4 regions of the Kitasatospora sp. NBC_00240 genome follow, and region 4 is predicted to be linked to each of the others. Evidence: riboswitches for the same ligand, from Rfam matches in the RefSeq annotation. Region 4 holds a riboswitch; each other region holds the start of a gene.
The links. A riboswitch is a leader RNA that binds a small molecule or an ion and turns the genes downstream of it on or off. The one in region 4 is predicted to bind cyclic di-AMP.
Positions count from the first base shown of each region.

Region 1: it holds a riboswitch for cyclic di-AMP, as region 4 does, so the genes downstream of both, OG689_RS19350 (M23 family metallopeptidase) here and OG689_RS29690 (NlpC/P60 family protein) in region 4, are expected to answer to the same signal.
Region 2: it holds a riboswitch for cyclic di-AMP, as region 4 does, so the genes downstream of both, OG689_RS44820 (transglycosylase family protein) here and OG689_RS29690 (NlpC/P60 family protein) in region 4, are expected to answer to the same signal.
Region 3: it holds a riboswitch for cyclic di-AMP, as region 4 does, so the genes downstream of both, OG689_RS32575 (transglycosylase family protein) here and OG689_RS29690 (NlpC/P60 family protein) in region 4, are expected to answer to the same signal.

Region 1 covers NZ_JAPEMU010000001.1:4,585,885-4,593,583, reverse strand. The annotation lists gene OG689_RS19375 (SpoIIE family protein phosphatase) at 1-1,705, opposite strand, end outside; gene OG689_RS19370 (PP2C family protein-serine/threonine phosphatase) at 1,780-2,940, opposite strand; gene OG689_RS19365 (TetR-like C-terminal domain-containing protein) at 3,177-3,746, opposite strand; gene OG689_RS19360 (alpha/beta fold hydrolase) at 3,834-4,688, opposite strand; gene OG689_RS19355 (YiaA/YiaB family inner membrane protein) at 4,862-5,152, opposite strand; cyclic di-AMP (ydaO/yuaA leader) riboswitch at 5,385-5,547, shown strand; gene OG689_RS19350 (M23 family metallopeptidase) at 5,560-6,411, shown strand; gene OG689_RS19345 (hypothetical protein) at 6,554-7,597, opposite strand; gene OG689_RS19340 (GNAT family N-acetyltransferase) at 7,632-7,699, shown strand, end outside.
Region 2 covers NZ_JAPEMU010000001.1:4,171,961-4,179,659, reverse strand. The annotation lists gene OG689_RS17590 (MazG family protein) at 20-961, shown strand; gene OG689_RS17585 (SDR family NAD(P)-dependent oxidoreductase) at 1,070-1,513, opposite strand; gene OG689_RS17580 (cytochrome P450) at 1,661-2,914, shown strand; cyclic di-AMP (ydaO/yuaA leader) riboswitch at 3,145-3,316, shown strand; gene OG689_RS44820 (transglycosylase family protein) at 3,322-4,254, shown strand; gene eno (phosphopyruvate hydratase) at 4,500-5,786, shown strand; gene OG689_RS17560 (septum formation initiator family protein) at 5,931-6,413, shown strand; gene OG689_RS17555 (DUF501 domain-containing protein) at 6,403-7,068, shown strand; gene OG689_RS17550 (Ppx/GppA phosphatase family protein) at 7,065-7,699, shown strand, end outside.
Region 3 covers NZ_JAPEMU010000001.1:7,589,963-7,597,661, reverse strand. The annotation lists gene OG689_RS32595 (ATP-binding protein) at 1-406, shown strand, start outside; gene OG689_RS32590 (DUF397 domain-containing protein) at 692-928, opposite strand; gene OG689_RS32585 (hypothetical protein) at 1,444-2,337, shown strand; cyclic di-AMP (ydaO/yuaA leader) riboswitch at 3,825-4,021, shown strand; gene OG689_RS32575 (transglycosylase family protein) at 4,027-5,298, shown strand; gene OG689_RS32570 (hypothetical protein) at 5,713-5,913, shown strand; gene OG689_RS32565 (LacI family DNA-binding transcriptional regulator) at 6,060-7,088, opposite strand; gene OG689_RS32560 (glycoside hydrolase family 13 protein) at 7,114-7,699, opposite strand, start outside.
Region 4 covers NZ_JAPEMU010000001.1:6,932,375-6,940,073, forward strand. The annotation lists gene OG689_RS29680 (NYN domain-containing protein) at 1-979, shown strand, start outside; gene OG689_RS29685 (NlpC/P60 family protein) at 1,274-2,308, shown strand; cyclic di-AMP (ydaO/yuaA leader) riboswitch at 2,826-3,002, shown strand; gene OG689_RS29690 (NlpC/P60 family protein) at 3,064-4,137, shown strand; gene OG689_RS29695 (NlpC/P60 family protein) at 4,381-5,445, shown strand; gene OG689_RS29700 (hypothetical protein) at 5,529-6,755, shown strand; gene OG689_RS29705 (glycosyltransferase 87 family protein) at 6,823-7,699, opposite strand, start outside.

The DNA.
Region 1 (7,699 bases), 2.3 Mb from region 4:
CCAGCCCGACCTTGCCGCCCGGCAGCCGGATCAGGTCGTACCAGTCGCCGCCGATCTGCATGCCCTCGGTGCTGGGCAGGTAGCGGGCGGCGGCGGCGATACCGGGGATCACCGGCAGGGTCCGCGGCAGCATCGCGCGCTGCAGCTCGGTGGCCCGGTGGTGGTGGGTGTCGTACAGCCGGGCCCGCTCGAGGGACTGCGCGAGGATCCCGGCGAAGGCCGAGTACAGGGTGCGGTCGTCGCGGCTGAAGGCCCGCTCGGTGGCGAAGGTGATCAGGCAGGAGCCGACCTGGCGTCCGGAGGCGATCAGCGGCAGCACCGCCCAGGACGGCGGGGTCAGTGCGCCGCCGGAGCCGCCCTGGCCGCCGGTGCTCCGGCCCGGTTCGCTGAACAGCGGGGTGGAGCGCGCCAGCGAGTGCTGCATGACGCCCTCGGAGAGGTCGGCCAGCCGGTTCAGCTCGGTACGCCGCGGGCCGCCGTACACGGTGTGCGAGACGGGCAGCAGCCGGCCCTCGTCGACCAGGTCGAGGACCAGGCTGGCGGCGCCGAGCGCCGGCCCGGCCACGTCGGTGACGGCGGTGGTGACGTCCCGGACGGTGATCGCCCGGGAGAGGGTGCGGGTCAGCGCGAGCAGCAGCGCGGAGCGGGCGCCGACCGCGGGGGACTCCCGCTCCGCGTCGGGGGCGCCGGACCCGGCGGCCGGCCGGTCCTCGGGCGCGCCGGTGCGGTCCCGGTCGACCAGCAGGCCGGCAATCCGGACCGGCCGGCCGTGGATGTCGAGCATCACCTCGCCGCTCTCCCGGACCCGGGTGACGCCGCCGCCCCGGCGCAGCACCCGGTAGGCGAGCCGGTACGGGCCGCCGACGGCCAGCGCGTCGGCGAGGCCGGCCTGGACGTCGGGCAGGTCCTCGGGGTGGACGATCCGGGACAGGTCGGGGGCCTCGGCGGCGCTGCCCTCGGGAGGCGGCGGCAGGCCGACCACCCGGTAGGCCTGGGCGTCCCAGAAGGTCTCGCCGGTGACCAGGTCGCGTTCGAAGGCGCCGGCGCCGGCCGCGTGCACGGCGAGCGAGAGCAGCGGATGGGCGAGCGGGGCGGGGTCGCCGCCGGCGGGGCTGTGGGTACGCACGCCCTTGGGGACGCGGGTGCTCGCGTGGACGTGGTCGAGCAGGTGGGAGAGCCGGTGGGCGCAGGCCTCGCCGATCGTCTCCAGCACGTCCAGGTCGCGGCGCGGGACGGTGCCGCGGTGGGCCAGCGCCAGGGCGAGGACACCGATCGGCCGGTCGTCCACGACCATCGGCAGGGTCACCAGGGCGACCATGCCGGTGCCCATGCCGGAGTTGCGGTTGGGGTAGTCGATGCTGGTGCGCTCGGGGCTGAGCAGGTAGGGGCGGCGCAGCCGGAGCGCCATCGCGGCGGGCAGGTCGCCGGCCGGGTCGACGGTGCCGTAGCGCTCGTGGGCCCATTCCGGCAGGCCGTGCGAGGCGGTCAGCCGGAGCATTCCGGCGGAGTCGAGAAGGTAGATCGCGTTGCCCTCGCCGGTGATCCAGGCGGGGCCCTCGGCGAGGATGGTGCCGAGCAGTTCGCCCGCGCCGGAGCAGTTCAGCAATAACCGCACGCAGCGCATCGGGCTGCGGGCGACGGAGCCGGTGAGCGGGCTCCGGCTCTCGTCCTCGGAGGGGGGGAGCCACGGGGAGGTCAGGTCCATCGGGCTACCCGGCCTTTCCGTTCCGCAGGGGGGTCACGCCCTTGGGGCGAACGTAATTTCTTCATCCTATTTGTTCAACTCGCGAATGGGGGTCCGAGACGCCGGACCACGACCAGGGACCGGTCGTCGGCGACGTCCCGGGCGACCGCGCGCAGCAGCCGGCCGGCCGGGCCGCCCGCGCTCCGCGGCGCCCGCAGCACCGGCTCGGCGGCGGCCAGCAGCCGACCGATCCCGGTCTCGATGTCCTGGCCGGGCACCTCCACCAGGCCGTCGCTGTAGAGCAGCAGGGAGTCGCCGAGCGCCAGCCGCCCGCGCGTCGCCGGGTACGGGCTGCCGGGCAGCAGCCCGAGCGCCGGACCGCCGTCGCCGCCGAGCAGCCAGCTGCCGCCGCCCTCCCGGCGGTAGTGGGCGGGCGGCGGGTGGCCGGCGTTGAACAGCCGGTACTCCCCGCTGGCCGGCCGCAGCGCGAGGTGCACGGCGGTCGCGAACTCGTCCTCCCAGCCGAGCCCCACCAGGTAGTCGTTGGCGGCGGGCAGGAAGGACTCCGGCGGCACCGAGCCCAGCAGCATCGCGAACGCGCCGGACAGGTGCATCGAGCGGGCGGCGGCCCGGCTGCCCTTGCCGGAGACGTCCACCAGGACGACCTCCAGCAGGTCCTGCTCGGGCCGGTCGGCGCAGAGCAGGAAGTCCCCGGAGAAGGAGTTGCCGCCGACGGGCGCCAGCGCCCGGTCGAAGTGCCAGTCCAGCAGCCGGTCCGGCAGGCGGCCGAGGGCGTGGGTGTGCTCGGAGAGCTCCAGCAGCATCGAGTCGCCGCGCAGGCCGCGCAGGCCCAGCCGGTTGCGGAACCGCGCCGTCGCCAGCCCGGCCACCGCGGTCAGCGCGAGCACCACGGTGACCCCGGACCGTACGCCGTGCGGCTCGTGCCAGGCGGCGCTGAGCGCGCTGCCGGCCAGGACCCCGGCCACCAGGGCCAGCTGCCGGCGGGTGCTGAGCACCAGTGCGCCGCAGACCAGCGGGAGCACCAGGGCGGACGGGGGCCAGCTCGCCGGCAGGAGGACCGACATCGCGGTGAAGAGCGCGGTGAGCCCCAGCAGCAGGAGCAGCGCGTCGCGCGCCGCGGCCGGGTCGCCGTCGAGCAGTCGGCTGCCCCAGCGGCCGAGCGGTCCGCGGCGGGCGGCCCGCGCCCAGCGACGTGGGCCGGTCCGGCGGCGGGCGGCCTCCTCGGCTGCGGGCACGGCAACCTCTCCCGGGGTCCGGCGGCCGGCACCGACCGCCTGTGTGATCAGTCAATCTAGTGCCGAATGCCCGTTTGCTCCCCTTCCGGGCCCGGCGGCGCGGCCGGTCGTGGGTCGTCCGGCCGCGGGTCGGCCGGTGCGGCGTCCGGGCGGCGGGAACGCGGTGCGGGAGCGGTCCGGGCGGGCTGCCGGGCGGCTGCCGGGCGGTCAGGCCTCCGGCCGGCCGCAGCGGGCGGTCAGGCCTTCGGCCAGGCCCGCAGCCCGCCGGTGACGACCCCGATCAGCCGGTCCTGGGTGACGGCCTGGTCCTCGGAGCGCTGGAACCCGCCGGCGATCGACAGCGAGGCGAAGCCGTGCGCCACCGAGCGCACGGTACGGGCCGCGTGGATCAGCTCGGGGCCCTGCAGCCCGTAGTCGTACAGCACCGCGACTATCACCTCGACCAGCTCGGCGGCGGCCCGGGTCAGTTCGTCGTCGGGCTGCGGGGCCTGCGGCAGGGCGCTGTACCGGTTGGGGTGCTCGACGGCGTACGCGTGGTAGCCGCGCAGGACGGCCTCCACCGCGTCGTCCCCGCCGCGGCCGACCGCGGACTTGGCCAGCCGGGTGGCCAGCTCCTCGGTGACCCGGACGGCGATCAGCCGGCGCAGCTCGGTGAGGCCGCCCGGGACGTGCTTGTAGAGGGACGGGGTGGCGACCCCGGCCCGCGCGGCGACGGCGGCCAGGGTGAGGGCTTCGGGGCCTTGGTCGTCGATCAGGCCGAGGGCGTGGGTGACGACGGTGTCCGGGGTCAGTCCGGCGCGTGGCATGGGGGCCTCCAGAAGGGTGGTGCGGCGCCGAGGTGCGGCGCGGTGGGGGAAGGCGGCCCGCGCGGGGTGGCCGGGCGCGGGGCGGGCTCAGCCCTGGGTGTCGGCGGTGCTGGGCCGGGACTCGGTGAGCGAGGCCAGGAAGGGCACCAGTGCGTCGGCGGTGGCCTGCGGGAACTCCGCCATCGGGTAGTGGCCGGCGCCCTCGATCATCACCTTGCGGGCGTTGAGCGCGGCGGCCTGGCGGTCGGCGACGACCTCGGGCTTGGGGAAGTCGGGGTCCTTGCTGCCCATCACGACCAGCGCGGGGCAGGTCACCGCGGCCGACCAGCCGACCGGCGCGGAGTCGCCGCGGACGTAGCCGCGGGTGGCGGTCTTCCGCCCCGGGGTGCGCAGCGAGGCGACCAGCTCGGCGCGGTACTCGGCGAAGTCGGCCGGCTTGGCGGTGGGGAAGGCCAGCTTCTGGTACATGCCCCAGAAGGCGGGGAACTGGATCACGGCCGAGCCGAGCACCTTGACCAGGCCGCGCTGGAAGGCGGTCTGCGGCAGGTTCTCGACGAAGGCGTCCAGCAGGGCGATCCCGGCGACCCGGTCGGGGGCGTCCCCGGCGACCTTGACCACGCTGGCGCCGGTGTAGGAGCTGCCGACCAGTACGGCGCGCTCGATGCCGAGGTGGTCCAGCAGGGCCAGGACGTCGTCGGCGATGGCGGCGGGGGAGTAGTCGTCCCACGGGATCGAGGACTCGCCGAAGCCGCGGATGTCCATGGTGATCACCCGGTGGCCGGCCCCGGCCAGCAGCGGGTGCAGGTGGCGGTAGGCGGAGCGGGAGTCGAGCATGCCGGGGACCAGGAGGACGGGCGCGCCGCTGCCGTGCTCGGTGTCGTCGAAGGCGATTCGCCCGCCGGGGACGTCGAGGTAACGGGTCGCGAGAGGAGTGGTGGACATCGCGGGCCTCCTTGGCCTGTGGGCCGTGCCGTCGGCGACTTGCCGATAGCCATAAAGCTAAGGCTAATAGCCTTAGCTGTCAAGGAGTGACGTCCGGTGTCCGATTCGGCCGGCCGCCGTGCGCCCGGCCCGCCGCCGGGATGCGGCGCCCTGCGCACCGGCCCGGCAGGGCGTCAGATGCCCTCCACCTTGAAGGGGTCGTGCTCGGCCAGCAGCTTCTCCAGCCGGGCCTGGTCGACCCGGGTGACGATCTCGGTGCTCTCCTGGCGGTCACGGATCACCTTGGCGAGGGTGAACGAGGAGGTCACCGTGTACAGCAGGCCGATGCCCAGAAAGGCCCTGGTCCATGCGCCTACCGGCAGGTAGGCGATGCCGACGGCCAGGGCGCCGCCGGAGATCGCGAAGGACAGCACGGCCTGGACGTAGTACGCCGCCGTGGTACGTGACTGCATCGAGGTGCTCATGCGGCCAGGATGGCCAAGCGTCATGTCGCGCACATGAGTACGGGTACTCAGATTCAGGTGCGGTTTGTTGACGCCTGTTCACGATCCGTAGTGCCCCCGGATGGTAACCATGCCAAATCGCCCATTCCGCCCCATGAAAATGTTGACTGCCCTCCCTGGACGGCTTGGAATCAGGGGCTCCTAGGATTAACGTTTGATAACGCAGCGCGGTCGGCAACGCCGTATCCACGGCACCGTGCGCTCGCCTAATCCCGCACGACCGGCCCTCCGGGGCAGGTCAGGGAGCCGGGGAACCACCGTTCCTTGGGGTGAATCGGCCAGGCCCAGGCCCGGCCGTAGGAGACCTTCCTGCTCCGAACCCGTCAGCTAACCCGGTAGGCGCGAAGGAAGGAAAGGAGCGCGCCTCCGTGGCGTCGTCGCACTCTCCGGCACACCTCCCGGGTTCCACCGGCACCCAGCTGCTCGACCACCCCTGGCCGCCCGCCCACGGCGGTGCGTACGGCGAGGCCCGGGACGAGACCGCCCCGCCGGCCGACAGCAACCGGCACCGGATGCCCCGTCAGACCCGCGGAACCGGCCCGCTGCTCGGTGTCACCGCGGTGGCCGCCACCCTCGGCGCCACCGGATTCGCCTCCGCGACCCCCGCCGCCGCACCCGCCGTGATCTCGCCGGACGAGACCACCGTGCTCTCCGCCGATCCCGGCCTGGCCCTCGCCGCCCGCATCCAGCTGCAGGCCGACAGCCAGCGCACCGCCGCCGAGGAGGGCGCCCGCCTGCAGGCCGCCAAGGAGGCCGAGGCCAAGCGCGCCACCCAGCAGCAGGAGGCCCAGAAGGCCGCCGCGGCCGCCGAGAAGGCCAAGCTCGCCGCGATCCAGCTGCCGGTCCGCGACTACTTCCTCTCCGCCCACTACGGGCAGAGCGCCTCGTACTGGTCGCACCTGCACACCGGCCTCGACTTCGCCGCCTCCACCGGCACCCCGGTGTACTCGGTCGGCTCCGGCACCATCACCTCGGCCGGCTGGTCCGGCTCGTACGGCTACCGGATCATCCAGACCCTGCCCGACGGCACCGAGATCTGGTACTGCCACCTCTCCTCGATCATCAAGGCCTCCGGCAAGGTCGTGCCCGGCCAGCAGATCGGCAAGGTCGGCGCCACCGGCAACGTGACCGGCCCGCACCTGCACCTGGAGGTCCGCCCGGACGGCGGCGCCCCCGTCGACCCGGAGAGCTGGCTGGAGCAGCGCGGCCTCACCCCCTGACGGATCGGCCCGCCCTGACGGATGGGGCCCTGCCCCGACGGGTCGGCCCTCGTGCCGGCGGGCGGCGGCACGCCCCGCCGGGCCTGCCGCCACCCCCTGACGGACCCTCCCGGCCCCGGCCCCCGCCGGGACCGGCGGGCCGTCACTCCCGCGGGCGGTCCGGCTCCGGCGCCCCGGCCGACCCCTCGGGGGAGCCCGGCGCCGCAGCGTCCTCCTCGGCCCACTGCTCCTCGCCGGCCCACTCCTCCTCCGTGGCCCACTGCTCCTGACCGTCCCACTGCTCCTGGCCGTCCGGGCCGACCTCGCCCTCGGGCTCCTGGGGCAGCTGCGCCAGGTACGCCTCGATCTCCTCCGGGCCCGGCTCCGGCGCCAGGTCGGAGTACTCCTCCACCAGCAGCCGGGGCAGCCCCGGCACCGTCCACTCGCCGAACAGCCGCATCGCCTCCACGGCCGCCGCCGCCTCGAAGGACTCGAAGTCCCCGGCGAGCTCCTGCGGCATCGGCCGGCCCAGCGCGTTCAGCTCGGCCAGGTTGCGGTAGCTGCGCTCCATCAGCCCGTTCTCCAGCAGCATCCGGGCTCCGTCGGTGGCCATCCCGACCGACATCAGCCGGGTGGGACCCCAGCCGCCGTCGCCGTCCACCCGGTCCAGCACGCCGGAGTCCTCCAGCGCCTCGTACGCCGCGATCCGCTCCGCCGGGCCGAGCTCGCGGAACCCGTCCAGCCAGGCCCGGACCGCCGCCGGGTCGTCCACCGCCACGCCGTCCGCGCGCAGCAGCAGGGTGTACAGCCGGGGCCAGGTCACCAGGTCCGCGCGGCGCAGCAGGCCGGTCGCCACCTCGCCCTGCCACTCGGCCTCGGCCAGCAGCCGCTCCTGCCGCTTGGCGTTCAGCCGCTTCGCCGCCCGCTGATGGTCGATCAGCAGCCGCACCGCCGCGCCGTACGCCAGCGGGTCCTCGCCGGGCGCCGGCTGCACGTACAGGTAGAGCCGCTCGTACAGCAGGTGCTCGACGGCCGCCGAGGTCAGCTCGGGCCAGCCGTCGCGGATCCGGCCGCCGCCGAGTTCGAGCAGCGTCAGCACCGCCCGCAGCGGGCCCTCGGCCACCGGCCCGCGGTCCTGGGCCCGCGCCCAGGCGGTCAGCTCGGCGGTCCGGGTACGAGGGGCGAGCCGCAGGTCATCGTCGTTCATGTGACGTACGGTAGCCGCTGTACCGTTGGCGGACATGGTCCCCGTACTGCTCACCGGCCCGCGTCTGGTCATCCGCGAGTTCCACCACACCCCCGGCGACAT
Region 2 (7,699 bases), 2.8 Mb from region 4:
CCGGGTCGCCCCCGGTCTGATGTCCTGGCCGGCCTGGGAAGCCCTGCGCGGCGCGGGCCTGGTGCTGGCGGCGGACCCGGCGCACCCGCAGCTGCCCGCCGTCCGCCAGGCGGGTGTCCAGGTGGAGATCGTCGAGCGTGGCACCGCCCCCGCGCTGGCCCGCCGGCTGTCCGCCGGGCCCGAGCGGGTCACCGTCTGGCTGGGCAGCCCCGACGGCGACCCGGGCCTGACCGACGCGCTCGCCCGGCTCGCGGTCGAGGAGGCCGGGTCGGTGCCCGAGATCGAGCTGCTGCCCGGCTCCTACGACCTGCCGGGCGCGCGGCTGCTCGACCTGGCCTCGGTGATGGACCGGCTGCGGTCGCCCGGCGGCTGCCCGTGGGACGCCGAGCAGACCCATGCCTCGCTGGTGAAGTACCTGGTGGAGGAGGCCTTCGAGCTGGTCGAGGCGATCGAGGAGGGCGACCGCGAGACACTGCGCGAGGAGCTCGGGGACGTCCTGCTGCAGGTGTTCTTCCACTCGCGGATCGCGGAGGAGCACTCCGAGGACCCGTTCTCCATCGACGACGTCGCGGGCGACATCGTCGAGAAGCTGATGTACCGCCACCCGCACGTCTTCGGCGACGTCGAGGCCGAGGGGACGGCCGCGGTCGAGGCGAACTGGGAGCAGCTGAAGGCGGCCGAGAAGCAGCGCGAGTCCGTCCTGGACGGTGTGCCGGCCGGCCTGCCGGCACTGGCGTACGCGGCGAAGCTGGTCTCCCGGGTACGTCGCGCGGGCTTCACCGCCGTGCCGGACGCCCCGTACGAGCTGCCGGCGGAGCTGACCGCGGAGTCGGCGGGCCGGCTGCTGCTCGCGGTGGCGCAGCGGGCGCACGACGCCGGCGTGGACGTGGACGCCGCGCTCCGGGCGAGTGCCCGCGGCTACCGCCGGGAGGTCCGGGCGGCGGAGGGCCTGGCGGACTGAGCCGGGCCGCCCGGGCTCTGCGCCGGGCACGCGGGCGGCCGGCCGGGGTCGGACGGAGCGCGGCCGACGGCGCGAGGTCGGGTGGCGCGGGGTCGGACGGGTCCGGCGTCAGCCGCGCTCGGTGCCCGCGGCGGTGCCGGTGAGCGCTTGGTCGTCCGCGGGCCGGCGCTGCGGCGGGACGACCTCGCTGATCGCCTCGCCGACGAGGGCGAGCAGTTCGGCGAGCCGGTCGAGGTGGCCGGGCAGCTCGGCCGGCGAGACGATCCGCTCGCCGTCGGGCCCGGCGACGCAGAACAGGTCGATCGGGCCGAGGTGCTTCTCCGCGGTGTCGACCAGGGCGGCCACGTCGCTGGGGCGGTGGATGTCGCCGCACACCCCGACCACCGGGCAGCCGGGGCGGTCCAGTTCGGCGGCGAGGTCCTCGGCCCGGTTGGGGTGCTGGTCGGCGATGAGCACCCCGGCGGCGCCGGCGGCCGTGAAACGGCGGGCCAGATCGGCTCCCGAACCGCCGTCCAGTACCGCGATGACCACCACTGCCCCGGCTACCCGCATGGGTGCGCTCCTCCCTGTGGGCGACACCGCACCGGCGCCCACCAAAGACATGTCGGAGGATCCTAGGCACGTCACGACCCTCTGCGACAGGGATTACCCATCAGGTGACCAGGCTCACGCCTGCCGGCCACCGGATACCGTCAGGTCATGCCGGATCAGCCGAACCCCGCCCAGCCTCCCCTCTTCACGTGGGAGTTCGCCGCCGACCCCTACCCCGCGTACGCGTGGCTGCGCGAGCACTCCCCGGTGCACCGCACCACACTGCCGAGCGGCGTGGACGCCTGGCTGGTCACCCGGTACGCGGAGGCCCGGCAGGCGCTGGCCGACGGGCGGCTCTCGAAGAACCCGGCGAACCACAGCGAGCAGGCGCACCGCACCGGGCGGGTGGGGATCCCCGGTGAGCGCAGCGCCGACCTGATGACACACCTGCTGAACATCGACCCGCCGGACCACACCAGGTTGCGGCGGCTGGTCTCGAAGGCGTTCACACCGCGCCGGGTGGCGGAGTTCGAGCCCAGGGTGCAGCAGCTGACCGACCGGCTGATCGACTCCTTCGCCGGGCGCGGCTCGGCCGACCTGATCCACGAGTTCGCCTTCCCACTCCCCATCTACGCGATCTGCGACCTGCTCGGCGTCCCGCCCGAGGACCAGGACGACTTCCGGGACTGGGCGGGCATGATGATCCGGCACGGCGGCGGCCCGCGCGGCGGGGTGGCCCGCGCGGTGAAGAAGATGCGGTCCTACCTGCTGGAGCTGATCCACCGCAAGCGGGCCGACCTGGGCGACGACCTGATCTCCGGGTTGATCCGGGCCGGTGACCACGGGGAGCACCTCACCGAGAACGAGGCCGCCGCGATGGCCTTCATCCTGCTGTTCGCGGGCTTCGAGACCACCGTCAACCTGATCGGCAACGGCTTCTACGCGCTGCTGCGCCACCCCGAGCAGCGCGCGCTGCTGCAGGACTCGGTGGCGGCGGGGGAGAGCGCGCTGCTGGCCACCGCGGTGGAGGAACTGCTGCGTTACGACGGCCCGGTGGAGCTGGCCACCTGGCGGTTCGCGACCCGTCCGCTGACCATCGGCGGGGTGGACATCCCGGTCGGCGACCCGGTCCTGGTGGTGCTGGCGGCGGCGGACCGCGATCCGGCACGTTTCGCGGACGAGAACACCCTCGACATCGCCCGCAAGGACAATCCGCACCTCGGTTTCGGCCACGGGATCCACTACTGCATCGGCGCGCCGCTGGCCCGGCTGGAGGGCCAGGCCGCACTGGCCACGCTGCTCACCAGGCTGCCTGATCTGCGGCTTGCGGCGGAACCGGAGGAACTTCGCTGGCGCGGTGGGCTGATCATGCGTGGACTTCGTGAACTCCCGGTCGAATTCACCCCGGCGAAGGCGCTCTGACCGGCCCGGTCACGCTGACGGCGTGTCGGACAGACTCGCTCACGGGCGCTCAGAACATGCATCAATGCGGACATTTAGGCGTGGTTTGTAAACGATCCGCCGACTGTCGTAATTTCCGTGTGATGTATGCGATATGAGCTTGTGATTGATGTGAGGATCTGTCTACTCTCCCTGGTGTTCGCAGCTGCGAACACCCGTGCGCGGAACGCCGAGTCCTGCCCGCCGCGCTGCCGGGAAACCGACCAGACCCTTGGGCAGGGGCGGGGGACCCAGGATTTTCTGCCGTTCCCCACGGCTTGGGGTGAAGCCGCATCAGGTGGAAGAAGGATTCCGCCCGAGGCGGCCGGGCCACCTCCCGGTCCGAACCCGACAGCTCACCTCGCAGGCGTGCGGAGAGGGACTTGTCCATGCTGTTCGTTGGTAACGGTCGTCACCGTCGTCGTACCCAGACCGAGAAGGCCATCGCCGTGGCCGGCGTCGCCGGCGTCGGGCTCGCGATGCCGCTCCTCGCCGCCACCGGCGCCCACGCGGCCCCCGTGTCCGTCTGGGACAAGGTCGCCCAGTGCGAGAGCGGCGGGAACTGGAGCATCAACACCGGCAACGGGTACTACGGCGGACTCCAGTTCAGCCAGAGCACCTGGAAGGCCTTCGGCGGCGGCCAGTACGCCCCGCAGGCGCACAAGGCCAGCAAGGGTCAGCAGATCGCCGTCGCGGAGAAGGTCCTCTCCTCGCAGGGCCCGGGCGCCTGGCCGGTCTGCTCGGTCAAGGCCGGCCTGACGAAGGGCGGCGCCTCCGCCCAGGTCGACACCGCGGACGCCGCCCCGCAGAGCGCCTCGCAGGACACCGGCACCAGGAGCGCGCAGCCCGCCCCCACCACCGCCAAGCCCGCCAAGCCGGCGCAGTCGAAGCCGGCCCGGGCCACCCGGGCGAAGGTCTCGACGGACGACCAGGGCGCCTCGTCCGGTCGCGGCGAGGCCCAGGACCCGGACTTCTCCGGCCGCACCGGCTGGGACGCCGCCAACAAGGTCTTCTGGTACCAGGTCGACGGCGGCTGGCACTGGACGAGCCACCAGAACGTCTACGAGCGCCACGCGGGCGACGACGCGTCCGAGACCCGCACCGCCCCCACGGCCGAGCCCGCCGCACCGGCCGCGCAGGTCACCCCCGCCGCCGCGACGACCGGGCGGGCCTACACCGTGCAGCCCGGCGACACCCTGGGCGGGATCGCCGGCAGCCAGGACGTGGCCGGCGGCTGGGGCGCGCTGTACGACGGCAACCGCTCCGTGGTGGGCGGCGACCCGAACCTCATCCTGCCGGGCCAGGTCCTGAACCTCGGCTGAGCACGGCGCGCGGGGTCGTGCCGTCCGGTGCGGCCCCCTTCGCCCGCTTTCGCCCCGCTCTGGGTGCATCCCGTGGGGCATCCAGGTGAACTACCGGTGGGTAGCCCGGCCACACGCTGAGACGGGACCCAGGCCGACGTGGCCGGGAGAGCCCGTGCGGTTAGGCTCTGGTCGTAACGACTCCGCAATCGTCCGCAGGACTCCACAACGGTCCGCGGATACCTGCTTCCGCTAGGAGATGCCTCGTGCCGTCCATTGATGTCGTCGTAGCCCGTGAGATTCTCGACTCGCGTGGCAACCCCACGGTCGAGGTCGAGGTCGGCCTCGACGACGGCAGCACCGGCCGTGCCGCTGTCCCGTCCGGCGCCTCCACCGGTGCCTTCGAGGCACTTGAGCTGCGCGACGGCGACAAGAACCGCTACTTCGGCAAGGGCGTGGAGAAGGCCGTCCTGGCCGTCATCGAGCAGATCGGCCCGGAGCTCGTCGGCTACGACGCCACCGAGCAGCGCCTGATCGACCAGGCCATGCTCGACCTGGACGCCACCCCCGACAAGTCCTCGCTCGGCGCCAACGCCATCCTCGGCGTCTCGCTCGCCGTGGCCCACGCCGCCTCCGAGGCCTCGGACCTGCCGCTGTTCCGCTACCTCGGCGGCCCGAACGCGCACGTCCTGCCCGTCCCGATGATGAACATCCTCAACGGTGGCTCGCACGCGGACTCCAACGTCGACATCCAGGAGTTCATGATCGCTCCGATCGGCGCGGAGTCCTTCTCCGAGGCCGTGCGCTGGGGCGTCGAGGTCTACCACACGCTCAAGGGCGTGCTGAAGGAGCGCGGCCTCTCCACCGGTCTGGGCGACGAGGGCGGCTTCGCCCCCAACCTGGACAGCAACCGCGAGGCGCTCGACCTCATCGTCGAGGCCATCAAGAAGGCCGGCTACGTGCCCGGCAAGGACGTCGCCCTGGCGCTGGACGTCGCCGCCTCCGAGTTCTACAAGGACGGCGCCTACCAGTTCGAGGGCAAGGGCCTCTCCTCGGCCGAGCTCATCGACTACTACGCCGAGCTGGTCGCCTCGTACCCGCTGGTCTCCATCGAGGACCCGCTGGACGAGCAGGACTGGGACGGCTGGAAGGCCATGACCGTCAAGCTCGGCGACAAGGTCCAGCTGGTCGGCGACGACCTGTTCGTCACCAACCCGGTGCGCCTCGCCAAGGGCATCGAGACCGGCACCGCCAACGCGCTGCTGGTGAAGGTCAACCAGATCGGCTCGCTCACCGAGACCCTGGACGCCGTCGAGCTGGCCCAGCGCAACGGCTACCGCTGCATGATGTCGCACCGCTCCGGCGAGACCGAGGACGTCACCATCGCCGACCTCGCCGTCGCCACCAACTGCGGCCAGATCAAGACCGGCGCCCCGGCCCGCTCCGAGCGCGTCGCCAAGTACAACCAGCTGCTGCGCATCGAGGAGATCCTCGACGACGCCGCCGAGTACGCCGGCCGGGGTGCCTTCCCGCGCTTCAAGTACGAGGCCTGACCTCGCCACGAGGGCTGACGCCCTCGGCGAGAGCTGTCCGCCCCGAGTACGGGGGCGGACACACAGCCGCTGCACCGGTGCCCCGGCTCTCACCCCGTAGGGTGGGGGCCGGGGCACCGGCGCGACCAGGAGGGGTAACGGGAGATGGCAGGCTGGAAGATTCCGGGCTTCGCGGCGCGCCCGCGATTCACCAGCCGGGCGACCGTGCTCGTCCTGGTGCTCTGCTCCCTGGTGGCGATCCTCGCCTACCCCACCCGCCAGTTCATCTCCCAGCGCTCGGAGATCTCCGCCCAGCGCGCCAGGGCCGAACACGCCAGACAGCAGGTCGAGCAGCTCCGCCGGGAGAAGGCCCGCTGGCAGGACCCGGAGTTCGTCAAGGCCCAGGCCCGGGCCCGGCTGCACTACGCGATGCCGGGGGAGACCCCGTTCATCTCGGTGGACCCGGCCGCCGGCGCCGCCAAGTCCTCCTCGGCCGGCGCCGGCGCCGCCGGCCCGGCGAAGGCCGCCAAGCCCTGGTACGCGAGCGTCTGGGACTCCGTGGACGCCGCCGACACGGCCGCCCTGGCCCCGCCCGCCGCCGCCCCCGCCCCTGCCCCCGCTAGAGACAGCTCTCCCCATGACCACTGAGAACACCCCTTCCGCCTCCGACGCCACCCCCGGTGCGGCCGTCGCGGACACCGACGTCGCCGCGATCGCCGCCCAGCTCGGCCGGGTCCCGCGCGGTCTGCGCGGCGTCGCCCACCGCTGCCCGTGCGGCAACCCGGACGTCGTCGAGACGGCCCCCCGCCTCGCGGACGGCACGCCGTTCCCGACCCTCTACTACCTGACCTGCCCCAAGGCCGCCTCGCTGATCGGCACCCTGGAGGCGGACGGCGTGATGAAGGAGCAGACGGCCCGGCTCGCCGAGGACCCGGAGCTGGCCACCGCCTACCGGAAGGCGCACGAGGACTACATCGCCCGCCGGGACGCGATCGAGGTGCTGGAGAACTTCCCGAGCGCCGGCGGCATGCCCGACCGGGTGAAGTGCCTGCACGTGCTGGTCGGTCACTCGCTGGCGGCCGGCCCCGGCGTCAACCCGCTCGGCGACGAGGCGATCGGGATGCTGGAGGACTGGTGGGCCAAGGGCCCGTGCGTCTCCGCGGCCGAGGTGGCCGAGAGCGCGGCCCGGGTCGCCGAGCAGCGCGCCACCGCCGAGGACCACGCGGCCGTGATCGCCGCCAAGGAGCAGCTGGCCGCCGAGCGGGCCGCGAAGAAGCGCGCGGCCGAGGAGGAGGGCGCATGAGCACCACCAGGGTGGCCGCGATCGACTGCGGCACCAACTCGATCCGGCTGCTGGTCGCCGACCTCGACCCGGAGACCGGCGAGATCACCGACCTCGACCGCCGGATGGTCATCAACCGGCTCGGCCAAGGCGTCGACCGGACCGGCCGGCTCGCCCCGGAGGCGCTGGAGCGGACCTTCGCGGCCTGCCGCGAGTACGCCGAGGTGATCAGCTCGTACGGGGTCGCGCCGGACCGGATCCGGTTCGTGGCGACCAGCGCCTCGCGCGACGCCGAGAACAGCGACGAGTACACCAAGGGCGTCCGGGACATCCTGGGCGTGGCCCCCGAGGTGGTCAGCGGGGACGAGGAGGCGCGGCTCTCCTTCGTCGGCGCGACCAAGGAGTTGACCGGCGGTCAGTTCCCCTCGCCCTACCTGGTCTTCGACCTGGGCGGCGGCTCCACCGAGTTCGTGCTGGGCACGGACGACGTGCAGGCGGCCCGCTCGGTGGACGTCGGCTGCGTCCGGCTGACCGAGCGGCACTTCGCCGGCGCCGAGCTGCCCACGCTGGGGCAGATCTCCGCCGCCAAGGCGCACATCCGGGGCGAGCTGGACAAGGCCGCCGAGGACGTCCCGCTGACCGGCGCGGCCAC
Region 3 (7,699 bases), 660 kb from region 4:
CGACGTCGCACTGGTTGCCTCCGAGCTGGTGACCAATGCCCTGCGGCACGCCGTCGGCGCCAGACCCGATCCGGGTCACCTGGCCGCCGACCTGGCCGCGATCCCCTCCCAGGGCGGACCGCAGCAGTCCTTCGACGGACGGCTGCCGATCCGGATAAGCCTGGTGCACCGCGCGCCGCAGGTGGTCTGTGCGGTCAGCGACCCCAGCAGTACCGGGCCGGTCGCCCGGGAGGCCGACTTCGTCGCGGAGTCCGGCCGGGGGCTGCACCTGGTGGACTCCTTCAGCCGCTCCTGGGGCTGGCACCCACTGGCCGGCGCGGGCAAGGTGGTCTGGGCGCTGTTCGAGGCCGAGGATCCGGCCGCACACGCCCAGGACGCCATCGGGCGGCACCGGCGCTCGGCCTGACACCCCGGCGGATCGGACGGCGGCGCACCCCGGCGGGAACCTCCGTACGGTCACGCGCCGGCCGGAGCGGCGCCCGGGGGCCGGGGCCGGCAGTACGGCGTCCGGCGCGGGCAGGTCCGGCGGTACGGCGTCCGGCAGGCAGGGGGCCCGGCACAACGGGGCCGGGACGGCCACCACAGGCCTCCTCCCCGGCGCGCGGGCCTCGGATCACCCGCCGACGACAACGGCCGTCGTGGTGTCAGCACCCACGACGGCCCCCTGGAACGCGGCGACGGTGAACCGGCGTCAGAGCGCCAGGTGGTCGAACTCCCCGTCCTTCGCGCCGAGCAGCAGTGCCGCTATCTCGGCCCGCGTGTAGATCAGTGCCGGACCGTCCGGGAAGCGAGAGTTGCGCATCGCGACATCGCCCCCCGGCAGTGCGGCGAACTCGACGCAGTTGCCCTGGGAATTGCTGTGCATGCTCTTCTGCCAGACCACTCCCTCAAGGTCCGCAGCCGCCATGCCGTTGTACGTGTGGTGCATAGAAATCTCCCGAAGAGACCGGAGTAGTCGTCCAGTTCGGCGCGCGGCACGTCGGGCCGCCCTCCACCGGCCCGGCCCCCTGCCGGCTCGGCACACGCCTCACTTGACGTGATGATAGCTGCAGTGCACGTGCATCAGCACGGGACGTTGCAGGTGCACGAGGAACCACCGGGCGTCATGCAACCAGTCGGGGAACCGCTCGGTCGACGGTACGTAAGCGGACAAACTTGACCGAACCACAAACCGCGCGATAACCGCCCGTAGGCAACTCCCCGCGCAATGTTGATCTTCGACTGCCGGGAGTCGCGCCCCCGTGACCCACAGTCAGTCGGCCCGGGCCGTGTGATACATGTCACCCGACGGCCCGGGTGGCGCCGCCGCACCGGGGAGATCCGGGTGACATGACCACCATCCCGGCAGGTTTGTCGCCCTATGACCGAAATGACGGCATGCTCACCGCTCGACATCGGCAGCCGACTGCGACTCTGCCGGGTCGATGTCCTACGATCTCCGCCATGAGCACCGCAGCCATCCCGGGCGCGCCACTGCCCGTCCGCACTCCAGGCTCCCGTGCGCGGGGGCGCCATCGTCGACCCGAGCGCCCCGAGATCCCGGCCGGATCGCCGGCCCTCGTGCTCGCCGTGCCCGCCACCGCGGGCCCCGAGTCCCGGCCCGTGGTCGACGAACTGCTGTCGATCGTCCGCAGCGAGCAGTCCGGCGTCGAGACCGCCGCCGCCTACCTCGCCGACGACTCCGCCGAGGAATCCGGCCCCACCGTGGCCGAGCTGATCGCCCAGGCCCTCGACGCCGGTCTGCCGGCACCCGTGGTGGTGCCGCTGCTGACCGGCCCGCACGGCTTCCTCGACGACCTGCACGCGCTGGCCGCCGGCAGCGGCGCCACGATCACCGACGTGCTCGGCCCGCACCCGCTGCTGGCCGAGGCCGTCCACGTCCGGCTGTCCGAGGCGGGGCTGGCCCGCGCCGACCGCGCCCGGCTCTTCGCCATCGCCACCGCGGCCGACGGCGTGGTCCTCACCACCGTCGGCGGCGAGGACGCAGCGGCCGCCGCCGGGATCACCGGCGTGCTGCTCGCCGCCCGGCTCGCCGTACCCGTCGTCTCCGCCGCCCTGGACGTGCCCGGCTCGGTGGCCGCGGCCGTCGACCACCTGCGCGCCACCGGCTCGCAGCGTCCCGCGCTGGCGCCGCTCGTGATCGGCCCGGAGGCCGACCCCGAGCTGCTCGCCACCGCCGCGGAGGAGACCGGCTGCCCCAGCGCGGCCCCGCTCGGCGCCTACCCGACGGTCGGCCAGCTGGTCGCCTCCACCTACCTCTCCGCCCTTGAGGTCGCCCTGGCCCAGCTGGAGCAGGCCCGGGAGCAGGAGCCGGAGCACGAGCAGGCCGCGGAGTGACCTCCGCGCCGTGACGACCGCCCGCAGGGGCCCCGGATCCGTCCGGGGCCCCTGCGGCGTTCCCGGGGTCCGAACCCGCCCACCGGGCACCGGGCGGGCGCCGGCTACCTCGGGGGCGGGGCAGGGCGCCTCAGGACCGGGGCCCGCATCGCGCCCGGGGGCGGCAACGGTCCGATCCCAGGACCGGCCTGAGCGCAGGTCAGGCCCGGACGTGTGACGGCCCGGAAGCAGCGGGGTGGAGCGAGGGCGTGCGGGCGGCAACGGGCGGCGCGGCGGGTCGATCGGGAGGCCCCGAACGGCACCCCGACACCCGCCGAGGAACACCGGTCCGCGCTTCCGCCGAGCAGGCGCACGGCCACTCCTCGGCGCCTGACCGGAGGCCGTCCGTCGCCCGTCGGGGGCGGGTCCGACGGCGGGCCGCACTTCGCGCACCGGTTTCGTCCGCGACGCGCGCCGCAGGGCTCGGTCGGCAGGGCAAGCAGGGCACGGCGAACCCGGGAGCGTCGCCGCGGCAGACGGCCGCCCGGGTGCGGCGGCTGAGGCCGCCTCGGAAGATGACGCCCCCTCCGACGACGGTCCGGGGACGGACGAAGTCCCGGCCGGCCGCTCCTGCCGGGTGACGGTGGCTCCGCCGGCAATCCGACGCGCGGACCACATCCTGACGGGAGGGCACCTGCCCGTCCTCCGGTGCGCAGGCCGGACGGTGACGGCAGGTCCGACGCCGGGCCTGGCCCCGATCCGGGTGCCCGGGACGTGAGGGCGGTGCCACCCCGGAGCCGGCACTCCCCGGCCCGCACCCCCGCGCCGCCCGGGGGAATCTCACGACGGGGGCGGGGCGGACCGTCCGCGGGCCGTTGCCCGGCGCTCGGAGGTCGCCACTCCGGCACCCTGGCCGGCGCCCGCCTCCCCGGCGAGGTGCGGGGCGGGTACGGCGCGACCGGCCGGCCCCGGCATCCCGGAAGGGCATGACCGGGGCTCACCTCCCGACGCGGGGAAGGAATTGCCAAGATATGCCCTATTTGATCCAAATTGCCCGATATTAAGAACGTCAGCTCCCCACCCCCGCCGACACCCACCACGGCACCGACGGCGAGCCGGCCAGGCCCCCCGTCGAATGATTCGCCCCGCCTCGATAGCAAATGCCCGACTGTACCCAAATGCCGGATTACACCGGACTGTCGCGCGTTGTACCAGATTGCTCCGCAAGGACTTTGGTCACGGGAGCGAGCCTCCCGCCCTCCGGTTGCGGGCCTTCGGCCGCCGTGGTTCCGTGCCCTCCGTCGCACCCGTGAGGTCGCCCGGGGATCCCCTGAAGGACAGGCAGAACTCTCCGACGGCACGGCATTTACCTGAAATCGGGCATTTTTGATCATGTCGACCCGTGTGCCACAACGAATCCAGGGTCCTGTGACGAGCGCCACACATGTTTGCGGTTTGAACTTAAGTCTGCTTAACGTGCTCCCCGTTCGTGGTCACACGGACCCAGTTCATCCGCAACGCCGAGGCCTGCCGTCGGATGCGCTGGCAGCGCGAATACGCACCACGGCAGGCGCGGGGGACCCAGGTAAGTCGCCCCGGACCGGTTCGCACCGGTCCAGGGGCTAGGGGTGAAGCCGTGCTCAGCACGGCCGGGCAACTCCAGCCCGAATCCGACAGCTCACCTCGCAGGCGTGGGAGAGGAACATCTTCATGCTGCCCACCAACGGCACCCGTCTGTCCAGCCGCACCCGTCGCGTGATCGCCGCCGTTGGCGTGGCCGGCGTCGGCCTCACCATCCCCTGCCTCACCTCCGGTGTCGCCAGCGCCGCCTCCGTGGCCACCTGGGACAAGGTCGCCCAGTGCGAGAGCGGCGGCAACTGGAGCATCAACACCGGCAACGGCTTCTACGGCGGCCTCCAGTTCACCAACAGCACCTGGGCCGCGTTCGGCGGTACGGCGTTCGCCTCGCGCGCCGACCTCGCCACCAAGGACCAGCAGATCGCCACCGCCGAGAAGGTCCTCGCGGAGCAGGGCCCCGGCGCCTGGCCGGTCTGCTCGATCCAGGCCGGCCTGACCAAGGGCGGCACCCCGGCCGCCGTGGACACCGGCGCCCCGGCCGCCGCCAAGCCCGCCACCCCGGCCCCCGCCACCCCGGCCCCCGCCGCCCCGGCGAAGCCCGCCGCGCCGGCCGCGCAGGCCCCCGCCAAGAGCGACAGCTCCAAGGGCTCCGCCGACTCCTGGTCCGGCAGCAAGTCCTGGTCGCAGCAGGGCAAGTGGTCCAAGGACGACCGCCGCACCTACACCGTGATCGCCGGCGACTGGCTGTCCGCCATCGCCGACAAGAACCACGTCCAGGGTGGCTGGGAGCGTCTGTACGAGCTCAACAAGTCCGTCCTGACCGAGGGCCCCGACTCCATCTACCCGGGCCAGCACCTGGCCCTGGGCGGCGGCGACGCGACCGCCACCAAGTCCTCGGACAGCTCGGACTCGGCCAAGAAGTTCGACTGGTTCAACAAGTCCGACTCGGCCACCGCCACCAAGACCACCTCGGCCAAGCCGGCCGCCGCCGAAGCCGCCGCCCCGGCGGCCCAGGCCTCGACCGCCCAGGCCCCCGCCGCCTCCGGCAGCATGGCCGCCGCGGTCTCCTTCGCGCAGTCGAAGGTCGGCCAGGCGTACATCTACGGCGGCACCGGCAACGGTGGCTGGGACTGCTCCGGCCTGACCCAGGCGGCCTTCCGCGCGGCCGGGATCTCCATCCCGCGCGTGGCCGCCGACCAGGCCGCCGCCAGCACCCACGTCTCGCTGGACAGCCTGCAGCCGGGCGACCTGCTGTTCTGGTCCAACAACGGCAGCGACTCGGGCGTCTACCACGTCGCGATCTACACCGGCAACGGCAGCTACGTCGAGGCCGCCAACCCGAGCGCCGGGGTCCGCACCGAGACCATCGCCAACTGGGCGCCGGACTTCGCGGGCCGCATCTGATCCGCCCCCGGTCCGGCCTGTCGCCGGTCCTGTTCGATACGTTTCGGACCGGTTCGTCCCGGTCCGATCCGGCAGCGGTCCGCGGCACCTGACGCCGCCGCAAGCGCGCCGCCGTCCCGGGAGAGTCTGGTCGCTCCCCCGGGGCGGCGGTGTCGGCCGTTCCGGGCCGCGGGGACGGCGGCGGGTCGCCGGGCCGTGGACGGTGTCGTCGGGTCGTCGGGTCGTCGGGCCGGGTGTCCGGGGTCCGGGGTCCGCCCGACGGGAGACCTCGGAGCCCGCTCTCCACGCCCCGCCGAGCGGCCGCGCGGCCCCCGGACGCCCCGGCGGGGACACGGCTGCGGCCGCCCGGGGCGGCCATGGCCAATCGCGTCGGCAGCGGGCAAGCTGGCCCTCCGTACCCGAGGAGGAGTCGCCATGCCCAGGATCACCGTCACGCTGGATTCGGACCTCGCGATCGAGGCGATGCTGCTCGCCGGCACCAGGAGTCCGCAGGACGCGGTGGAGCTGATCGTCCGTGACTACCTGGCCCGGGGCCACCGGACCGAGGCCCGGACCGGCGACGCCGCCGACGGGCGGCGGGTCACCCCGGACCGGCCCACCGCCCAGGAGGGCTGAGCCTGGGCCCTCGGGCCACGGCCGACGGGCGGGTAAGCCGGCCCGAAGGGCGGACGGACAGCAGTGGGCCCCGACGCGTCCAGGACGCGTCGGGGCCCAATCCTGTCCGGCAGGGGCGGCGCGGGCCGCCCCTGGACCGGCTGTGCTCAGTCGCCGCGGTTGGCCCGGGCGCCGGTGGAGCCGCGCATGACCAGCTCCGGCTGGAACATGAACTCGCCGCGCTGGACGGCGTTCCCGCCGACCTCCTCCAGCAGGGCGTCGACGGCGGCGGTGGCCATCGCCTCGACCGGCTGGCGGATCGTGGTCAGCGGCGGTTCGGTGAAGGCGATCAGCGGCGAGTCGTCGAAGCCGACCACCGAGATGTCCTGCGGCACGGCCATGCCGCGCTGGCGCACGGCCCGGATCGCGCCGAGCGCCATCATGTCGCTGCCGCAGACGATCGCGGTGCAGCCCTTGTCGAGCAGGGCGCCGGCCGCCGCGTGGCCGCCCTCCACGCTGAACAGCGTGTGGTGGACCAGGCCCTCGGCCTCCTCGCGGCTCACCCCGAGCAGGTCCGTTATGGCCGCGGTGAAGCCCTCGATCTTGCGCAGCACCGGGACGAACCGGCGCTGGCCGACGGCCAGGCCGATCCGCTCGTGGCCGAGCTCCACCAGGTGCTGGACGGCCATCCACATGGCGGCCCGGTCGTCCGGCGAGATGAACGGCGCGGCGATCTTCTCGCTGTAGCCGTTGATCAGCACGAACGGCACCTGGCGGCCGGTGAGCTTGGCGTACCGGTCATGGTCCGCCGTGGAGTCCGCGTGCAGGCCGGAGACGAAGACGATGCCCGCCACGCCGCGCTCGACCAGCATCTCCACCAGTTCGTCCTCGGTGGAGCCGCCCGGGGTCTGGGTGCAGAGCACCGGGGTGAACCCGTGGCGGCTGAGCACCTGCTCGATCACCTGGGCGAGCGCGGGAAAGATGGGATTGCTCAGCTCGGGGGTGATCAGCCCGATCAGCCCCGCGCTGCGCTGGCGCAGCCGGGTCGGCCGCTCGTAGCCGAGCACGTCGAGCGCCGCCAGCACGGTCTGCCGTGTGGTGGCGGAGACGCCCGCCTTGCCGTTGAGGACGCGGCTGACGGTCGCTTCGCTGACCCCCGCCTGCGCCGCGATGTCCGAGAGTCGCGCCGTAGTCACGATCCCAGAGCCTATTGCAACCACGTCACACCGCCCACCAGATGGTGCTGTCCGCCGCCAGATCGATCTCTCCGTCCAGCACGACAGCCTCGGCCGAGGAGAGCAGGATACGGCCAGGAGCCGCCATCCGGACCGGCTCCGAGCCCGTGTTCGCGGTGCAGACGAAGGATCCGAGCGCGCTGTCGCGGCGGAAGGCCACCACGCTCTCGGGGGCGTCCAGCCAGCTCACCCCGGTGCCGGCGCCGAGCGCGGGGTGCTCCCGGCGGACGGCGAGGGCGCTGCGGTAGAGCTCCAGGGTGGAGGTGGGGTCGCCGGTCTGCGCCTCGACGCTGAGCTGCGCCCACTCGGCGGGCTGCGGCAGCCAGCTGGGGCCGCCCGCGTCCGGGCCGAAGCCGTACGGGGCCTCGGTGCCGGACCACGGGATCGGGACCCGGCAGCCGTCGCGGAAGCCGTCCTGGCCGGCCTGGCGGAAGAAGGACGGGTCCTGGCGGACCTCGTCGGGCAGGTCGGTGACGTCCGGCAGGCCGAGCTCCTCGCCCTGGTAGACGTATGCCGAGCCGGGCAGCGCGAGCATCAGCAGGCTGGCGGCGCGGGCGCGGCGCAGGCCGAGC
Region 4 (7,699 bases):
CCGGCTGGTCGAGCAGGCGGGGGAGCTCGCCGAGCGGGCCGGCGCCGAGGGCGCGGCCGCCGAGTCGGCCCGGCTGGCCGAGAAGCTGCAGGCGGAACTGGCCGAGCTGCGAGCCGCCGCGCGGACCGACCTCGAGCGCCAGCGCGCCGAGTCGGAGAGCGTGCGCAAGGAGGCGGAGTCGCTGCGTAAGAAGGTGCGCTCGCTGGAGAGCGACACCCGGCGGGCGCAGGCCGAGACCCGCAAGCTGGCCGCCGAACTGGAGGCGCTGCGCGGCTCGTCGACCGCCGAGCGCAGCGCCGCCGACAGCGAGGCCCGGCGGCTCAAGCACCGGATCTCCGAACTGGAGACGGCGGTCGAGCACGGCCGGCGCTCGGCCCGCGAGGGGCGCAGCGTGGAGGACATGCGGCTGCGGCTGCTGCTCGACACCGTCCTGCAGTCGGCGCAGGGGCTGCAGCGGGAGCTGGCGCTGCCGGTCGCCCGGATCCACCCGGCCGACCTGGTGGAGGCGGTGGAGCCGGCCTCGGCCTCGCCGCACGACGTGGCCCGCCGGGCGCTCGCCGAGGACGATCCGGCGCTGCTGGACCAGCTGCTGGCGATCCCGCAGGTCCATCTGGTGGTGGACGGCTACAACGTCACCAAGACCGGCTACCCCTCGCTGCCGCTGGAACAGCAGCGGATCCGGCTGCTCGGCGGGCTGGCGATGCTGGCGCAGCGCACCCAGGCGGAGGTCACCTGCGTCTTCGACGGCCAGGACCTCGACGTCCCGGTGATCATGGCGCCGCCCCGCGGGGTCAGGGTGCGGTTCAGCCGGACGGGGGAGACGGCGGACGAGCTGATCCGCCGGCTGGTGCGGGCCGAGCCGCAGGGGCGGCCGGTGGTGGTGGTCTCCACCGACCGGGAGGTCGCGGACGGCGTGCGCAACGCCGGCGCGCGCCCGGTGGCCTCCGTCCTGCTGCTCAACCGGCTGGCCCGGGCCTGAGCCGGGCCGGTCCGCTGCCGGCCGAACGCCTGGGCGGCGGTCCCGGGCCCCGTGGGGGGTGCGGGCCGGCGCGTCGGGCGGCCCGGGGCCCGGATGCCGGGCGGCCGGCCTTGACAGCTGGTCAGGGCCTGGACGGCGGGAGTGTGTGGGTCAGGTGAATTCCCGGCCGAGGCCTCAAGTTGGTGGCCCTGCGGGAGTGGCGGAATGCGCTGATCTTCACTAGGGTCTGGCGTCAAACCTATTTTCCGGATACTCACTCGTTCGGGTGAGCCCGCAGGAAGAAGGAGCCGGTCCTTGGCCTCCCACCGCCGTCCGAAGCAGCCGAGCCGCGCGCGGGTGACCGTGCTCACCGCTGCCGCCGCGACCGCGGTCGCCCTGTCCGCCCAGATGAGCGCGCACGCCGCGCCCACCACGCCCTCCAAGAAGGAGGACGTGAAGGCGCAGGTCGACAAGCTCAACGAGGAGCAGGAGCAGGCCGCCGAGCGCTACAACGGCGCCAAGGAGCGGGCCGACCAGCTTCGCAAGCAGGCGGACCAGATCCAGGACCAGGTGGCCCGGGGCCAGGACCAGATGACCCACCTTCAGGCGGGCCTGGCCGAGGTGGCGGGCGAGCAGTACCGCACCGGCGGCATCGACCCGTCCGTCCAGCTGATGCTCGCCTCGGACCCGTCCGGCTACCTCCAGCAGGCGACCAGCGTCCAGCAGGCCACCTCCAGCCAGGCGGAGGCGCTGAAGGGTCTGCAGGACCAGCAGCGCCGGCTCGACCAGCAGAAGATCGAGGCCGCGGCAATCCTCTCCTCGCTGGACGAGACCACCCGGGACCTGAACCAGGCCAAGGCGGACGTCAACAAGAAGCTCCAGGAGGCGAACGCGCTGCTGAACTCGCTCAGCGCCGCGGACCGCGCCTCGGTGGTCCAGGGCGACGGCCGCGCCTCCCGCGACTCCGTCCGGGTGGACCTCGGCTCGCTGCCGCAGGCCGCCGGTTACGCCGGTGTCGCCGTGGCCAACGCGATGAGCAAGCAGGGTGCCAGGTACGTCTGGGGCGCCACCGGGCCGAGCACCTTCGACTGCTCGGGCCTGATGGTGTGGGCGTACGGCCAGGCCGGCGTCTCGCTGCCGCGCACCTCGCAGTCCCAGGGCAACGTCGGCGTGCGCGTGCCCTCGCTCGCCGAGGCCCAGCCGGGCGACCTGGTCGTCTACGGCTCCGACCGCCACCACGTCGGGATGTACATCGGCAACGGGCTGGTGGTGCACGCGCCGCACACCGGCGACGTGGTCAAGGTGATGAAGGCCGACGCGATGCCGATCAACACCATCCGCCGGGTCTGACGCACCGGGAGGCGCGGGCCGGGCGCGGTTAGCGCCCGGCCCCCTCGCCGTCCGGGCCGAGCGGGCCGGGCCCCGGGTGCGGGGGGTCACCTGATGCGTCCGGGCGCGGCGAGCGTCGGACCGCCGGGGCGGGCGGTGCCGTAGGGACTCCCGGGAGCGGGTGAGGTCCTGCCGAACGGGCGACAACGGGCCCATTTCGGACATTTGTTGATTGTTTGCCACCTTCGACATGCCCGGGCGCCCCGACATCCCGCTGTGATCTGGAACACGTGCCCCCGGGGTCCCTGGCGACCACATGATGAAAAACCATCAGCCCAGGGTGGACGGATGGTCACATCCGGTCATAATCACAATCGAACTTGGGTGGAGTTCCAACTTTTTTCCTACAACGATTTGAACGGATCACGGTTTCGTTACTAGGGTCATGCCTCGAACCACCGCGCAGTCGATCACCCAGCCTGGGTGGCGGCGGGGGTTACCGCCGAGTCCGAGAAGCAGCACGGGCAGTCAACTGCCCGACGGGGAAGCCCCTCCGGGGGAGCTGTGGAACGGAGCCGGGGAACCACGTTCCTCGGGGTGAATCGGCGCCAGGTCGGCCGGTCGTCGTGAGACGTCGGGCCGGTGAGGCGTCGTAGGGCATCTCTTCCAGCCCGAACCCGTCAGCTCACCCGGTAGGCGGCCGTAGGAAGAAGGAGTCCGCCTTCGTGGCGTCCCATCGTCGTCCCAAGCCCGCCGGTCGTGCCCGAGTTTCGATCATGACTGCTGCCGCTGCCGCCGCCGTGGCCCTGTCCGCCCAGGCCGGCGCCCACGCCGACCCGGTGCAGACCAAGGACCAGGTCAAGGAGCAGGTCGACCAGCTCAACGAGCAGGCCGAGGTCGCCACCGAGGCCTACAACGGTGCGCAGGCCAAGCAGCAGGACCTGCAGAAGCAGGTCGGCGAGATCCAGGACCGGGTGGCGCGCCAGCAGGCCCAGGTGACCGATCTCCAGGGCGGCCTCGCCGAGATCGCGGCGGAGCAGTACCGCAACGGCGGCATCTCGCCGACCGTCCAGCTGATGCTCTCCACCAGCCCGGACAACTTCCTCAACCAGGCCGGTTCGATCAACCAGGCCGGTGACTCGCAGAGCAACGCGCTGAAGGAGCTCCAGGCCCAGCAGCGCAAGCTGGACCAGGACAAGTCCGAGGCGCAGGGCAAGCTCGCCGAGCTGGACACCACCACCCAGCAGCTCAAGGCCAGCAAGGACGAGGTCCAGGGCAAGCTCGCCAAGGCGCAGCAGCTGCTCAACACGCTGACCGAGCAGGAGCGCGAGGCGCTGAAGGCCGCCGAGGCCAAGGCCGCCGCGGACGCCAAGGCGAAGGCCGACGCCGCCAAGGCGCAGACCGACCGCGCCTCCCGCGACACCACCCGCAGCCCGCTCAGCAGCGGTGGTTCGACCGCGGCCGCCTCCACCCCGGCGCCCTCGAGCGTCCCGGCCAGCGGCCGGGCCGCCGCCGCCATCGCCGCCGCCGAGACCAAGCTCGGTGCCCCGTACGTGTACGGCGCCACCGGCCCGAACTCCTTCGACTGCTCGGGCTTCACCGGCTGGGCCTACGCCCAGGCCAACGTGTCGCTGCCGCGCACCTCGCAGGCGCAGGCCTCGGCCGGCAAGCGGATCGGCACCAACATCGCCGACGCGCAGCCCGGCGACCTCATCATCTACTACGGCGGCATGACCCACGTGGGCCTCTACGTGGGTGGCGGCCAGATCATCCACGCCCCGCACACGGGTGCGAACGTCCGCTACGAGTCCGCGACCGTGATGCCGATCTCGGCCATCGTCCGGATCTGACGCGGCCCGCGCCGCAGCTTCGCCGGCTCCTTCCGCAGGCCCGGCCCCGGTTCGTCCGGGGGCCGGGCCTGCGGCGTTCCGGCTGCCCGAGCTGATGTCCGATTGGGGGTCAAATATTCGGGTTGGGAGGGGTTTGGACTCGGTCGCGAGGACTCGCTAACGTCTGCCCCCGGACCTCCGCTCGGACGGTCGCCCACTCCGGGCGGCGGCGGTGGCCCGGCCGCAGGAATGGAGCCGCGCCGCATGGCGATGCACCGCCGTCACCCACTGCCAGGTGTGCACACGCTGGTCCGCGCGCTGGTGCTCACCGCCGCCGCCGGCACCGCGCTGGGTGTTGCGGCCGGCGGCAGCGCCTTCGCCGCCCCCGGCGTGCCTGACGGACCGCCGGACCGCAAGGACGTCAAGGCCCAGGTCGACCAGATCTACGACGAGGCCGAGCAGGCCTCGGAGAAGTACAACGCCGCACTGGAGTACCAGCGCCGGCTGCTCGGTGAGAGCGGCGCCCTCCAGCAGCAGGTGGCGGCCGGCCAGGAGGAGCTCAACCGGCTGCACGGCGAACTCGCCACCGTCGCCGCGGCCCAGTACCGGGCCGGCGGGATCGGCCCGACCGCGCAGCTGATGCTCGCCTCCGACCCGGAGGGCTACCTGTCCCGGGCCCGCAGCCTGGACCAGGTCGCCGAGCGGCAGAGCGAGACCCTGCGCGAGGTGGCCGAGCGGCAACGCCGGCTGGACCAGCGCCGCAGCGAGGCCACCGCCAAGCTCGCCGAGCTGGAGGAGGCCCGCCGGGCGCTGGCCGACAACAAGGAGCAGATCCAGCAGCGCCTGACCGAGGCCCAGCGGCTGCTGAACAGCCTCGGCGTGGCCGGCCGGACCCGGCTGGCCGCCCAGGACGCCCGGGACGCCGAGCAGCGGGCCACCCGGGGCACCGACCGGCTGGACCTCGGCACCGCCCCGCCGGCCTCGGACCGTGCCGCCGCCGCGCTGGCCGCCGCCGTCACCAGGATCGGCTCCCCGTACGTGTACGGGGCGAGCGGGCCCGGCGCGTTCGACTGCTCGGGTCTGATGTACTGGAGCTGGCGGCAGGCCGGCGTGAGCCTGCCGCGGACCTCGCAGGGCCAGGCGCGCGCGGGACAGCGGGTCGCCCTGGCCGATGCACGACCGGGAGACCTGGTGATCTTCTACGGGGACAGGCACCACGTCGGCATGTACGCCGGCGGCGGCGTCGTCGTGCACGCCCCCTACCCCGGCGCGCGGGTCCGCTACGAGAGCGTCAACGCGATGCCGGTCACCGAGGTGGTCCGGCTCTGAGCCCTCCCCGGCCGCTCCAGGCGGACCTCACCCGCGACCTGCCGCGCGACCTGCCCCGTGCAGCCGGCGGGGCGGGTCGCCGTGTGCTGTCCCGGCGCGGTGCGCTGCTGCTGGCCGCCGGCGGCCTGGCCCAGCTCTCGCTGCCGCCCGCCACCGCCGCCCGCCCCGCCGCGGCGCGGGGTCCCGGCGCCGCCGAGCTGTCGGCGCTGCTCGCCGCCCGTGCCGACGCGGTGCGTACCCACGACCCGGCGGCCGCCGCCGCGGGCAGCACCACGGCCGGCCGCCCGGCCGCCGCTGAGCTGCTGGCCAGGACCGCCGCCGTACCGCTGGCCGCACTGGCCTACCGGGTCACCTCCACCGGCCCGCCGGACGCCGCCGGCCGGGTGACCGCACGGGCCGAGCTGGCGGTCCGGATCGCCGGCTACGACGAGTACCCCGCGTTGTTCTCCCGGCGGCTGGAGCTGGCCGGGGAGGCCGGCGCCTGGCGGGTCGGGCGGGAGGAGCCGGACGGCGGCGCCGTGCCGCTCTGGGACCTGGGCGCCGTCGAGGCCGCCGCCGGCGCGCACTGCCTGGTGCTGGCCACGTCCGGCGGCGCCGTCCGGCCGGCCGCACTGGTGGAGGTCGCCGACCGGGCGGTTTCGGCGGTCGGCGCGGTCTGGGGCGGGGACTGGGCCGGCCGGCTGCTGCTGGAGCTGCCGGCCGGGCAGGAGCAGTTCGCCCGGCTGCTGGACGTCCCGCCGGCCGACTGGGCGGACATGGCGGCCGTCACCACCGCCGCGGCCGGCGCCCCCTCGCACACCCCGGCCGACCGCGTCCTGGTCAACCCCGAGGCGTACACCAGGCTGAGCGAGCTCGGCCGGCAGGTCGTCACCACCCACGAGGCCACCCACGTCGCCACCCGGGCCGACACCCGGCCCTGGACCCCGCTCTGGCTCTCCGAGGGCGCCGCGGACTGGACCGGCTACCTGGGCACCGGCCGCACCGCCCGGCAGATCGCCCCCGAACTCGCCCGCGACGTCGCCGCCGGGCGGGTGCCCGCCGCACTGCCCGCCGACGCGGACTTCACCGCCGGGGCGGCGGGCATCGCCCAGGCGTACGAGCTGTCCTGGCTGGCCTGCGACCTGATCGCCGCCCGGTACGGGCCGCAGCGGCTGGTCGCCTTCTACCGGGCGGTGGCCGCGGCGGGCCCCGGCCCGGACCGCGAGGCACGGCTCGACCAGGTGCTGCGGACGGAGCTGGGCACCGGGCTGGACGACTTCACGGCGCGCTGGAGGGACGAGATACGCACCCGGCTCTCCGGCACCGGCTGAGGCGGCGTGGAGCCGTCGGCCGGGCACACCGGGCCCGGAGCCGCGGGAGCGCCCGAGGGCCGGCCGGTCAGCGCTCGGCGCCGGCGTGCGGACGGTCGATGCCGTCCAGCAGGTCCTGCTCGTAGGCGATGCCCGGGCGTACGGGGTAGGCCGGGTTGGCGGTCAGCTCCAGCGGGGCCGGCAGCACCACGGTGGGGGCCAGGGTGGCCGGGGTCCGGCTGGAGCGCCACAGGCGCACGCAGGACAGCACGGCGGCCACCAGCAGCAGCAGGTTGCGCAGCCCCAGGACGACGACGCCCCAGGTGTGGCTGGCGGTGACCTGGCCGAACAGCAGCGGGAACTCCAGCATGGTCAGCGGGGTGGCGAGCAGCACCAGCACCGCCACCGGGCGCTGGCTGGTCGCGCGGACGCTCAGACAGACCGCGGCCACACCCACCAGCCAGACCATGTACTGCGGGCTGATCACCCGGCTGGTCACGGTGAACACCAGCAGCGCGGCGAGCGCCGCGTCGTACGTGGTGGCCGCGGTGCGGCGCTTCGCGGTGAGCCGCCAGAACAGCAGCCAGGCGAAGCCGGCCAGGGTGCCGGCCACCATCACCTTGGAGATGACGTCGACCCAGGGCCCGAGCATCTCGGTGGAGCCGTAGTTCATCTTCACCTGGCCGTCCCAGGTCCCGGCCATCCGCGCGAAGTGCAGCGGCATCGCGCCCAGCGACTCCACCTCGATACCGCGGTCCTTCTGGAACTTCAGGAACTCGAAGGCGCCGTTCATGCCGGCCGCCAGCAGGAAGCCGAGGCTGCCCGCGGTGGCCGCCGCCGAGGTCCAGGAGCGCCGGGTGCGCCGGCCGGCCGGGGTGCCGATCAGGGCCAGCAGCGGCCAGACCTTGATGATGCCGCCCAGGCCCAGCAGCAGCCCGCCGATCGCCGGGCGCCGCAGCAGGGCC